DNA from 2 places in the Streptomyces sp. NPDC058637 genome. Region 2 is predicted to be linked to the other one. Evidence: riboswitches for the same ligand, from Rfam matches in the RefSeq annotation. Region 2 holds a riboswitch; the other holds the start of a gene.
What was found. A riboswitch is a leader RNA that binds a small molecule or an ion and turns the genes downstream of it on or off. The one in region 2 is predicted to bind S-adenosylmethionine.
Positions count from the first base shown of each region.

Region 1: it holds a riboswitch for S-adenosylmethionine, as region 2 does, so the genes downstream of both, thrC (threonine synthase) here and ACFWVP_RS16080 (hypothetical protein) in region 2, are expected to answer to the same signal.

Region 1 is NZ_JBHXRD010000046.1:23,940-29,220, forward strand. Features, by position in the region: gene groL (chaperonin GroEL) at 1-766, opposite strand, end outside; gene ACFWVP_RS32000 (cold-shock protein) at 1,077-1,283, opposite strand; gene ACFWVP_RS32005 (MoaD/ThiS family protein) at 1,789-2,064, opposite strand; gene thrC (threonine synthase) at 2,093-3,391, opposite strand; SAM riboswitch class I at 3,410-3,537, opposite strand; gene ACFWVP_RS32015 (glucosyl-3-phosphoglycerate synthase) at 3,691-4,641, shown strand; gene ACFWVP_RS32020 (trehalose-6-phosphate synthase) at 4,698-5,281, shown strand, end outside.
Region 2 is NZ_JBHXRD010000013.1:163,025-168,305, reverse strand. Features, by position in the region: gene ACFWVP_RS16095 (YceI family protein) at 1-395, opposite strand, end outside; gene ACFWVP_RS16090 (cytochrome P450) at 837-2,120, shown strand; gene ACFWVP_RS16085 (cytochrome P450) at 2,117-3,343, shown strand; SAM riboswitch class IV at 3,609-3,719, shown strand; gene ACFWVP_RS16080 (hypothetical protein) at 3,771-4,181, shown strand; gene ACFWVP_RS16075 (arabinan endo-1,5-alpha-L-arabinosidase) at 4,496-5,281, shown strand, end outside.

The sequences.
Region 1 (5,281 bases), on a different contig from region 2:
CCTCGCCCTCGACGTCCTCGGCGATGATCAGCAGGGGCTTGCCCGACTGCATGACCTTCTCCAGCAGCGGAAGGAGGTCCTTCACGTTGCTGACCTTGGAGTTGACGATGAGGATGTACGGGTCGTCGAAGGACGTCTCCATACGCTCCATGTCGGTCGCGAAGTACGCCGAGATGTAGCCCTTGTCGAAGCGCATACCCTCCGTGAGCTCGAGCTCCAGACCGAAGGTCTGGGACTCCTCGACGGTGATGACGCCTTCCTTGCCGACCTTGTCCATAGCCTCGGCGATCTTGGCGCCGATCTCGGTGTCAGCAGCGGAGATGGAGGCCGTCGAAGCGATCTGCTCCTTGGTCTCCACGTCCTTCGCCTGCTCCAGCAGAGCGGCGGAGACGGCCTCGACGGCCTTCTCGATGCCACGCTTCAGAGCCATCGGGTTGGCACCCGCGGCGACGTTGCGCAGGCCCTCGCGGACGAGCGCCTGGGCGAGAACGGTGGCGGTGGTCGTACCGTCGCCGGCGACGTCGTCCGTCTTCTTGGCGACCTCCTTGACCAGCTCCGCACCGATCTTCTCGTACGGGTCCTCGAGCTCGATCTCCTTGGCGATGGAAACACCATCGTTGGTGATCGTGGGCGCGCCCCACTTCTTCTCGAGGACGACGTTTCGGCCCTTGGGGCCGAGGGTGACCTTGACGGCGTCGGCGAGCTGGTTCATCCCGCGCTCGAGACCGCGCCGTGCCTCCTCGTCGAACGCGATGATCTTGGCCATGTGAAGTGGTCCTCCCGGACAGGGGTGGATTCTCCGGACCGAGAGGCGCCCGCGACGGACGGCCAGCGTGCTCTGTGGTTCCTTGCCCCACAGAGCCTGCGGGCCTCACCGGCCCGGTCCAAGTTCTGTCACTCTCACCTGGAGAGTGCTAACGCCAATGATTAGCACTCGACCCCTGCGAGTGCAAGCGTCCCCCTCCGTCCGCGGACAGCCGGGAGGGGGCGCGCGGACGCACGAAGGGCCCGTAACCCCTCATCGGGGGTACGGGCCCTGCGTGCGTGAGTAGTGTCGTTGGCCGACCGCGCCGAGCTCAGCCGACGGCGAGCTTGACCATGTCCGCCTGCGGCCCCTTCTGGCCCTGCGAGATCTCGAATTCAACTCGCTGACCCTCTTCGAGGGTGCGGTACCCGTCCATCTGGATCGCGCTGTAGTGGACGAAAACATCCGCACCACCGTCGACCGCGATGAAGCCGTACCCCTTCTCCGCGTTGAACCACTTGACGGTGCCCTGAGCCATGCCTAACTCCCCTATTACTGGCCCTTGCACGAGCACCGCACTTCGCGGGCCCGGGTCAAACTCACCCTCCGACCGGAGAGGGTGGCGTGCGTCGGAACGCGTCGACCGCGGCCGAATGTATCTGCCCAACTGCCCTCTGCAACAGGTCAATCGGACGAGAATTCTGGGCAGGGCTGAACGCCCGGATATGGAGAACTTGTGATAATCCTGGGCAATTCGGGCCGGACAAAGGCGGCTTATGCCACAAAGGGTTCACGTACTTTGGCTGCTTCTAGTCGCGACCGGGCGCATTCTCATATGCGGGCGGCACGGGCAGCTGAGGGGGCTTCCCCAACTGTACCGCGCTCAACCATGCAGAATTGCCCCCTCCGCTTCTCTCGCGGAGGGGGCAATGGTGTTCTCGCGGTGGTGCGGCCGGGCGGGAGCGTCAGCCCCAGGCGCCGCGCAGGACGGTCAGCGTCAGGGACCGTGTCCGACGGTCAGCCTCCGGCGCTGTGTCCGACGGTCAGCCTCCGGCGACGGCCGGAATGATCGAGACGCCGGCGCCGTCCGGGGTGGCCGTCGCCAGGCCGCCCTCGAAGCGCACGTCGTCGTCGTTGACGTACACGTTCACGAACCGGCGCAGCTTGCCCTGGTCGTCCAGGACGCGGGCGGCGATGCCCGGGTGGTCCTTCTCCAGGGACTCGATGACCTCGGAGAGGACCGTGCCCTCTGCCGGGACCTCGGCCTGACCGCCCGTGTAGGTGCGGAGGATGGTGGGGATGCGGACCTTGACGCTCATGTGGGTGCCTTCCTTCGGTCCCGGGTGGTCAGTTGGTGGCGGCGAGGCCGGCGGCGCGGAACGCCTCCAGGCTGGGCCGGATCGTGGCCGCCACACCGGTCGTCGGGGCGACGGCGTCCAGCGTCTTCAGCCCGTCACCGGTGTTCAGCACGACGGTCGTCAGCGTCGGGTCCAGCAGACCGGCCTCGATCAGCTTCTTCGTCACACCGACCGTCACACCGCCCGCGGTCTCCGCGAAGATGCCCTCGGTGCGCGCCAGCAGCTTGATCGCGTCGACGACCTGCTCGTCGTTCACGTCCTCCACGGCACCGCCGGTGCGCCGGGCGATGTCCAGGACGTACGGGCCGTCGGCCGGGTTCCCGATGGCCAGGGACTTGGCGATCGTGTTCGGCTTCTGCGGCCGGACGACGTCGTGGCCCGCCTTGAAGGCGGTGGAGACCGGGGAGCATCCCTCGGCCTGCGCACCGAAGATCTTGTACGGCTTGTCCTCGACCAGGCCGAGCTTGATCAGCTCCTGGAGGCCCTTGTCGATCTTCGTGAGCTGCGATCCGGACGCGATCGGGATGACGAGCTGGTCGGGCAGCTGCCAGCCGAGCTGCTCACAGATCTCGTACGCCAGGGTCTTGGAACCCTCGCCGTAGTACGGCCGCAGGTTGACGTTGACGAAGCCCCAGCCCTCGCCGAGCGGGTCGCCGATGAGCTCCGAGCAGAAGCGGTTGACGTCGTCGTAGTTGCCCTCGATGCCGACCAGTTCACCGCCGTACACCGCGGCCATGACGACCTTGCCCTGCTCCAGGTCGTGCGGGATGAACACGCAGGAGCGGAAGCCGGCGCGGGCCGCGGCGGCACCCACCGCACCGGCGAGGTTGCCGGTGGAGGAGCAGGAGAGGGTGGTGAATCCGAAGGCGCGGGCGGCCTCGACGGCGATCGCGACGACGCGGTCCTTGAAGGAGTGCGTCGGGTTGCCGGAGTCGTCCTTGACGTACAGGCCGCCGGTGACGCCCAGCTCACGGGCGAGGTTGTCGGCCTTGACCAGCTTCGTGAAGCCGGGGTTGATGTTGGGCTTGTCCGCGACATCGGAGGGAACCGGCAGCAGCGGCGCGTACCGCCAGATGTTGTCCGGGCCTTCGGCGATGCGCTTCTTCAGCTCTTCGGGGGAGCCGCTCGGCAGGTCGTACGCCACTTCGAGCGGCCCGAAACAGGACGCGCAGGCGAAAATGGGACCGAGCTCGAAACGCTCGCTGCATTCGCGGCAGGAAAGCGCGACGGCGGGACCGAGGTCCACGGTGGAAGAATTGTTGTTCGATGCAACTGTCTGCACGGCCATGATGGCGGAGGCCCTTTCTCCTCATCTTCCTCGCGACGTATTTCGCCACAAGACGGAATTGGCACCTTCCCCACCGTGACCTCGCGGTCGGCAGGAGGGTTGCCGGGACTTCAACGGGCCGTTCCCTCAGTCCCTCTGGATGAGCGCTATGGCACCGGACCATTGATCCGGGCGTTTATTCGCGGACCGACCCCGACATGCGAGGGCCATCCGCGTTGCTCAAGACTGTAACCGAAGCCCCGGGCGGTGGAGATAGTCGTCCGAACCGCGAGATGGATCACATACAGGGAGTATCGACCGTGCTGGAAGAGGTGGAACGCTGGCTGACCAGGCGTTCCTGGTCAGCCGCCGACCGCCCGCTCGAACGGCTCACGGCCGCCCGGGCGAGGGATCCGCACCGTGCGAGCGTGAGTGTCGTGCTGCCCGCGCTGAACGAGGAGGCGACGGTCGGCGCGATCGTCACGGAGATCAGGCGCGAGCTCATGGAGAAGGTCAGGCTCGTCGACGAACTGGTCGTGATCGACTCCGGTTCCACCGACGCCACCGCCGAGGCCGCCCGGCGGGCGGGCGCCCGCGTCGTGCACCGGGACGCGATACTCCCCTCGCTGCCCGCCGTCCCCGGCAAGGGCGAAGTGCTGTGGCGGTCACTGCTGGTGACCAGTGGGGAGATCGTCTGCTTCATCGACGCGGACCTGCGCGACTTCTCGGCGGACTTCGTGTCCGGGATCGTCGGCCCGCTGCTGACCGACCCCGAGGTCGAGTTCGTCAAGGCCATGTACGACCGCCCGTTGGGAGACACCGCAGGCCAGGGCGGCCGGGTCACCGAGCTCGTGGCGCGCCCGCTGCTCAATCTGCACTGGCCGCAGCTGGCCGGCTTCGTCCAGCCCCTCGGCGGCGAATACGCGGTGCGCCGCTCCCTGCTCGAACGGCTGCCCTTCCCCGTCGGTTACGGAGTGGAGCTGGGCCTGCTCGTCGACGCCCTGCACACGGTGGGCCTGGACGCACTGGCCCAGGTCGACGTCGGCGTACGCAAACACCGCCACCAGGACGGTCAGGCGCTCGGCAGGATGGCCGCCGCGATCTACCGCACGGCGCAGCTGCGGCTCTCCCGGGGGCATCTGGTGCGGCCCTCGATCACCCAGTTCGAGCGGGGCGCGAACGGCTTCGTACCGCGCACCCACGCGGTGGACACGGAGGAAAGGCCGCCCATGCGTGAGATCGCGGAGTACGCGTCCCGCCACGCGGCGTAGCAAGGCGGGACCTGCTTCACGTTTGGCGGCTTCCCGAACGGGCTAGGTTCGGGTACATGGTCTCCGAGCACGCTGCCCAGGTCCTCGTCGCGTCCAACCGCGGCCCGGTGTCGTACGCCCTGCGTGAGGACGGCACGCTCGACTCGAAACGCGGCGGGGGCGGACTCGTCTCCGGCCTCAGCGCCGTCGAGGACAAGCTGTGGGTGTGCGCCGCTCTCGGCGACGGCGACCGCGAGGCGGTCCGGCGGGGCGTCTGCGAGCCCGGTGTCCGGATGCTCGACATCGACGCCGGAGTCCACGCCGACGCGTACAACGGCATCGCGAACTCGGTGCTGTGGTTCGTCCACCACATGATCTACCAGACGCCGGTGGAGCCCGTCTTCGACGCGGAGTTCCGTCGGCAGTGGGCCTCCTTCGAGGCGTACAACCGGGCCTTCGCCGAGGCGCTCGCCGAGGAGGCGGGCGTCGGCGCGGCGGTTTTGGTGCAGGACTACCACCTCTCGCTGGTGCCCGGCATCCTCCGCGAGCTCCGGCCCGACCTGCGGATCGGACACTTCTCGCACACCCCGTGGGCGCCGGTGGACTACTTCCGGCTGCTGCCCGACGACATCGGCGAGCAGCTGCTGCGCGGCATCCTGGG
Region 2 (5,281 bases):
TAGACGTCCTTGCTCGCGAGGTCCACGGCCGTGCTGGTGAAGGTGATCCGCGGGTGCCTCGACGCGTCCAGGAAGTCACGGCCGACCAGATGGGCGTCCCGCTGCCCCACACCCGTGTCGACGCTCGCGGTGGCCAGTGCGATCTCGGCCCCGGAACGGGACGGGTCCCGGCCGTCGAAGCGGAGGCGGCTCTCGTACTCCGTGAAGGAACCGCGCACCGTCGTCACCATGGCGTGCCGCACCGAGAAGCCGATCCTGCTGTGAGCGGGATCGATCATCCACTCCCCGGTGAGAGCCGCCAGGCCCGGATCCGGGACCACCTCGGCCGTGGGGGCCGCCGGGACGGTCGGTGCCGCTGTACGTCGGAGGGTGGAACTACGGCTGAAGAGGCTCATGATCATCTAGTTAGCCGGGGGGCGGCGACACCCGCAAGGGAGCACGAGGAACCCGACCATTCAGGAGCAGACCTTCACAGGGTGTATGTCGCGTGCACCCGGCGTACACCCCGCGCGGCCCCGCAGCTGTCAGGCCGTCGCCGCCGGTTTCTCGCGGCGTCGCGCGCCCTGTTCGTGGCGATCCCGAGCAGGGTGCTCTGCTCTTGGATCGCGGTCGCCCGCCCCGATCCGTTCGCGCGTGCGCTCCCGACAGTCCGCTCGCACCAGCTGTCCCGTCGGACCGGACGCGGGGTTCCGGTGATCCATGCCACACCGATGTGATCGTGAACAGTCGGGAAATGGGCGCGACTGTAACCCAATGCTTCACTCAACCTCCTTATAGTGGTCGCGCGTTGATCGTATGGCCGCAACGCGCGAAGCCGTCTGCCAGGAGTCCGTACGATGACGAGCCCCTTCTTATCCACCGCGCCCGCGTCCGGCGGCTGCCCCGCGCACGCCGCCCCCGCTCCCGTGCCGCTCGGCGGGCCGGACTTCCACACCGACCCGCAGGGCCTGTACCGGACGATGCGCCACGCGTACGGGCCCGTGGTCCCCGTCGAGCTCCCCGGCGGCTTCCCCGCCTGGCTGGTCGTCGGCTACCGGGAACTCCACCAGGTCACCAGCGACGGTGAGCTGTTCCCGCGGGACGTCGGGCTGTGGAACCAGTGGGAGCACATCCCCGAGGACTGGCCGCTGCTCCCCATGGTGGGGCGGCCCATGCCGTCCATCTACTTCACCGCGGGGGCCGAGCACCGGCGGCACGCCGAGATGGTGGTGCCCGCGCTGGAGGGTGCGGACCCGTTCGAGATCCGGGGGCACTGCGAGCAGCTCGCCGACCGGCTCGTCGACGGCATGTGCGGCCGGGGCACGGCCGACCTCGTCGCCGAATTCGCCGAGCCGCTGCCCGTGCTCGTCCTCGCCCGGCTCGTCGGCTTCCCCGACGCGGAGGGCGCGGACATCGCCCGCGTCCTGAAGGACCTGGCCGACGGAGGGCCCGGGGCGCAGGAGGCGTACGGGCGGTTCGGCGAGCACATGCGGCGGCTCGTGGCGGCCAAGCGGGCCGAGCCGGGGGACGACATCACCTCGCGGATGCTCGCGGATCCCGCGCCGTTCACGGACGAGGAGTACGCGCTCGACCTGATGGCGATCACGGCGGCGGGCCACCTCACCACCGCCGACTGGATCAGCAACTCGCTGCGCCTGATGCTCACCGAGGACCAGTTCGCCGACTCGCTCGCCGGCGGCCGGCGCAGCATCGGCGACGCGATGAACGAGGTCCTGTGGGAGGAGAGCCCCACCCAGATCCTGGCCGGCCGCTGGGCGGTCCGTGACACACAGCTCGGCGGACGGACGATCAAGGCCGGGGACATGCTCCTGCTGGGCCTGGGCGCGGCCAACACCGACCCGCTGATACGCCAGGACCTGGGCCCCGGCGCCGCGTCGCACGGCAGTAACGCGGCGCACCTCGCCTTCAGCCACGGCGAGTACCGCTGCCCCTTCCCGGCGCAGGAGATCGCCGAGACCATCGCCCGCACCGGGATCGAGGTCATCCTCGACCGGCTGCCCGACCTCCAGCTCGCCGTACCGCCCCAGGAACTCGTGCGACGGCCCTCCGCCTTCCTGCGCGGGATGAACGCGCTGCCCGTCCGGTTCGTTCCCGTACGTACGACAGGAGACCTGTTGTGAACTGCCCGCACGCGACCGTGGTCGTCGACCCCCTGGTCCAGGACCTCGACGGTGAGACCGAACAGCTGACCAGGGGCGGCGCCCCGCTGGCCCGTATCGAGCTCCTCGGGGTGCCCGCCTGGACCGTCACCCGCCACGCGGAGGCACGTCAACTCCTCGTCGACACACGGCTGGTGAAGGACCTGGGCGCGTGGGGGCTCTGGCAGAACGGTGAGGTCACGCACGCCTGGCCGCTGATCGGCATGATCGACGCGGGGCGCTCCATGTTCACCGTGGACGGCGAGGAGCACCGCCGGCTGCGGACGAAGACCTCGCAGGCCCTCACCCCGCGCAGGCTGGAGGCGATCCGCCCGGCCATCGAGAGGTTCACCGAGGAACTCCTGGACGCGCTCGCCGAACAGGGCAAGGACGGCGTCGTCGACCTCAAGGCGGTGTTCGCCCAGCCGCTGCCGATGCGGGTGGTGGGCCTGCTGATGGGGGTGGACGAGGCGCAGCACCCGATGCTGACGAAGCGCTACAAGGCGTTCTTCTCCATGCTCACCCCGCAGGAGGAGCGCATGGCGCTCATCGCGGAACTGGACGTCTTCTACGCGGAGCTCGTGCGGGAGAAGAAGGCCCGCACCACCGACGACCTCACCAGTGCGCTGATCCTCGCGGAGGAGGGCGGCGAACCGCTCACCGAGGAGGAGGTCGTCGGCAACCTCAAGGCCATGGTGGCGGCCGGGCACGAGACCACGATCGGGCTCATACTCAACGCCGTACGGGCGCTGCTCGCCCACCCCGACCAGCTGCGGAAGGTACTGGACGGGGAGATCCCCTGGGACACGGTGGTCGAGGAGACGCTGCGCTGGGACACCCCCACCACGCATCTGCTGATGCGGTTCGCCACGGAGGACATCCAGGTCGGTGAGCAGGTGATAGCCAAGGGGGAGGGCGTGGTGATCTCCTACCGGGCCATCGGTCGCGACGCCGCGCAGCACGGCGAGGACGCCGACGCCTTCGACATCACCCGCCCGACTCCGATCCGGCACATGACGTTCGGCCACGGGCCGCACATCTGCCCAGGTGCCGCGCTGTCCCGGGTGGAGGCGGGCATCGCGCTGCCCGCGCTGTTCGGCCGCTTCCCGGGGCTGAAGCTCGCCGTACCGGACGAGGAGATCCGCAAGCTGCCGGTGATGACGCAGAACGACATGGAGGCGTTTCCGGTGCTGCTGCACGGCTGAGGCGCGGGCTGCCGGGGCGGGGGAGCGCGGGGGGTGCGGGTGCCGGCCCGGGGTGCGAGGGGACGGGGCGGCCGGGGCTGGGACGTGCGGGGCGGTACGGGTGCGTGCGCCGGGGCGCGCGGGGGGCCAGGCAGGGCGTGCGCCGAGCCAGGCAGGGGCGTGCGGGCCGGGGCGAGTGAGTGCGCCGAGCCCTGCGGTGTGTGTCCGTGCGCCGGTGCTGTGCAGGGATCCTGACGGTCTCTCGGCTCCTGTTACGCTTTCCGTGGGTCATGAGTTCCAGCGGTAAGCCCCGGCTCGCTGGACGGCACCCCGCTCCGCTGCGGGTGCTCCGGGTGACGACCCGCTCCGCGCGGCACCGCGCGGGGAACAGCGGACCACCGGGGACGGGCCCCCGGGGTCCACGACCCCGGAAGGCGGGCGACGGCCCATGCTCCCCCACCTCATTCACCACGACGGCTGCACGCGGTACGCCCCCGGCCACCACGTGCACTGGATCCACGCCAAGAAGTGCGCGCAGGAGCCCGGCCAGGCCGTCGAGCTGCTGCTGACCTCCAGCGATGTGCGGGACGACGGCTGGCTCGCACTGCGCGCCGCCTTCGACCACGCGGGCGACCTGCCCGAGGTCTGGATGCACGCCCCCGCGGATCTGCGGGAGTTGCTCGCCGGGCACCGAGGCAGGGTCTTCTGGCTGCCGCGCTGGCACGCGCTGCGGTTCGTGGGCCTCGACGGTGAGGCCACCGGGCTGGTGAACGTCGGCACCGAGGGCGGCGCACTGTGCGCGACCACGGCGCCCCGCCCGCAGCGCACCGCCCGCGGGGACTTGTCCTACGGGCTCTAACGGGCCGGCGGGCAAGCGGGCCGGTGGGCCGGACGCGACGACCCTGTCGCGCCCGGCCCACCAACCACGCCTGGGGGCACCGCTGTTCGTGATGTCGGACATGGGGCGGGTATTCGGCGAATCCGTGCGCGATCCGTTGACGCAAGACGTGTTCGATTCTACGGTCCCGTCCGAAGTGCCGAGCGTTATTCGGTATATCGAACGCGCATTGATGGCATGGGCATGGCAACGGATGCGTCGGCGGTGGCGACCAACCGGTGCCCGCCTGTACCGCCCTCGCGCCCCACCCCACGACCGAAGGAGGAGACCTCCTCATGAGCCGCACCCTGAGAAGGACCCTCGCCGTTCTCCCCGCAGCGCTCCTGATGGCCCTCGTGCCGGGCAGCGCCTCCGCGTACCCCAACCCCGGTGTCGTCAACGGCGACATCGTCGTCCACGACCCGTCCATGATCCGGAGCTCGTCCGGCCAGTACCTGCTCTACTCCACCGGAGAAGGCCTCCAGCTCCGCACCTCCACCGACCGCACCGCCTTCGGCCGGTCGGGCAACGCCTTCACCACGAAACCGAACTGGTGGAAGAACTACTCGTCCGCCTCGGACCCCTGGGCTCCCGACATCTCCTACCGGGGCGGCAAGTACCTGATGTACTACGCCGTCTCGTCCTTCGGCTCCAACACCTCGGCCATCGGGCTCGCCGGCTCCACCACCGGCCTGGCGGGCAGCTGGAGCGACTACGGCATCGTCTACACCTCGAACTCGTCGAGCGACTACAACGCCATCGACCCCAATCTCTTCGTGGACGACGACGGCAAGTGGTGGCTGTCCTTCGGCTCGTGGTGGACCGGGATCAAGATGATCCGCGTCGACCCGTCGACCGGCAAGCAGTACGCCGGGGCCACCGCGCGCCGCTCCCTCGCCTCCCGCCCCACCGGGACCAAGGCCGTCGAGGCGCCCTCGATCGTGAAGCGCAACGGCTACTACTACCTCTTCGCCTCGTACGACACCTGCTGCGCCGGCACCGGCTCCACGTACAAGATCAAGGTGGGCAGGTCGACGAGTGTCACCGGGCCCTACAGGGACCGCAACGGCGTCGGCATGCTC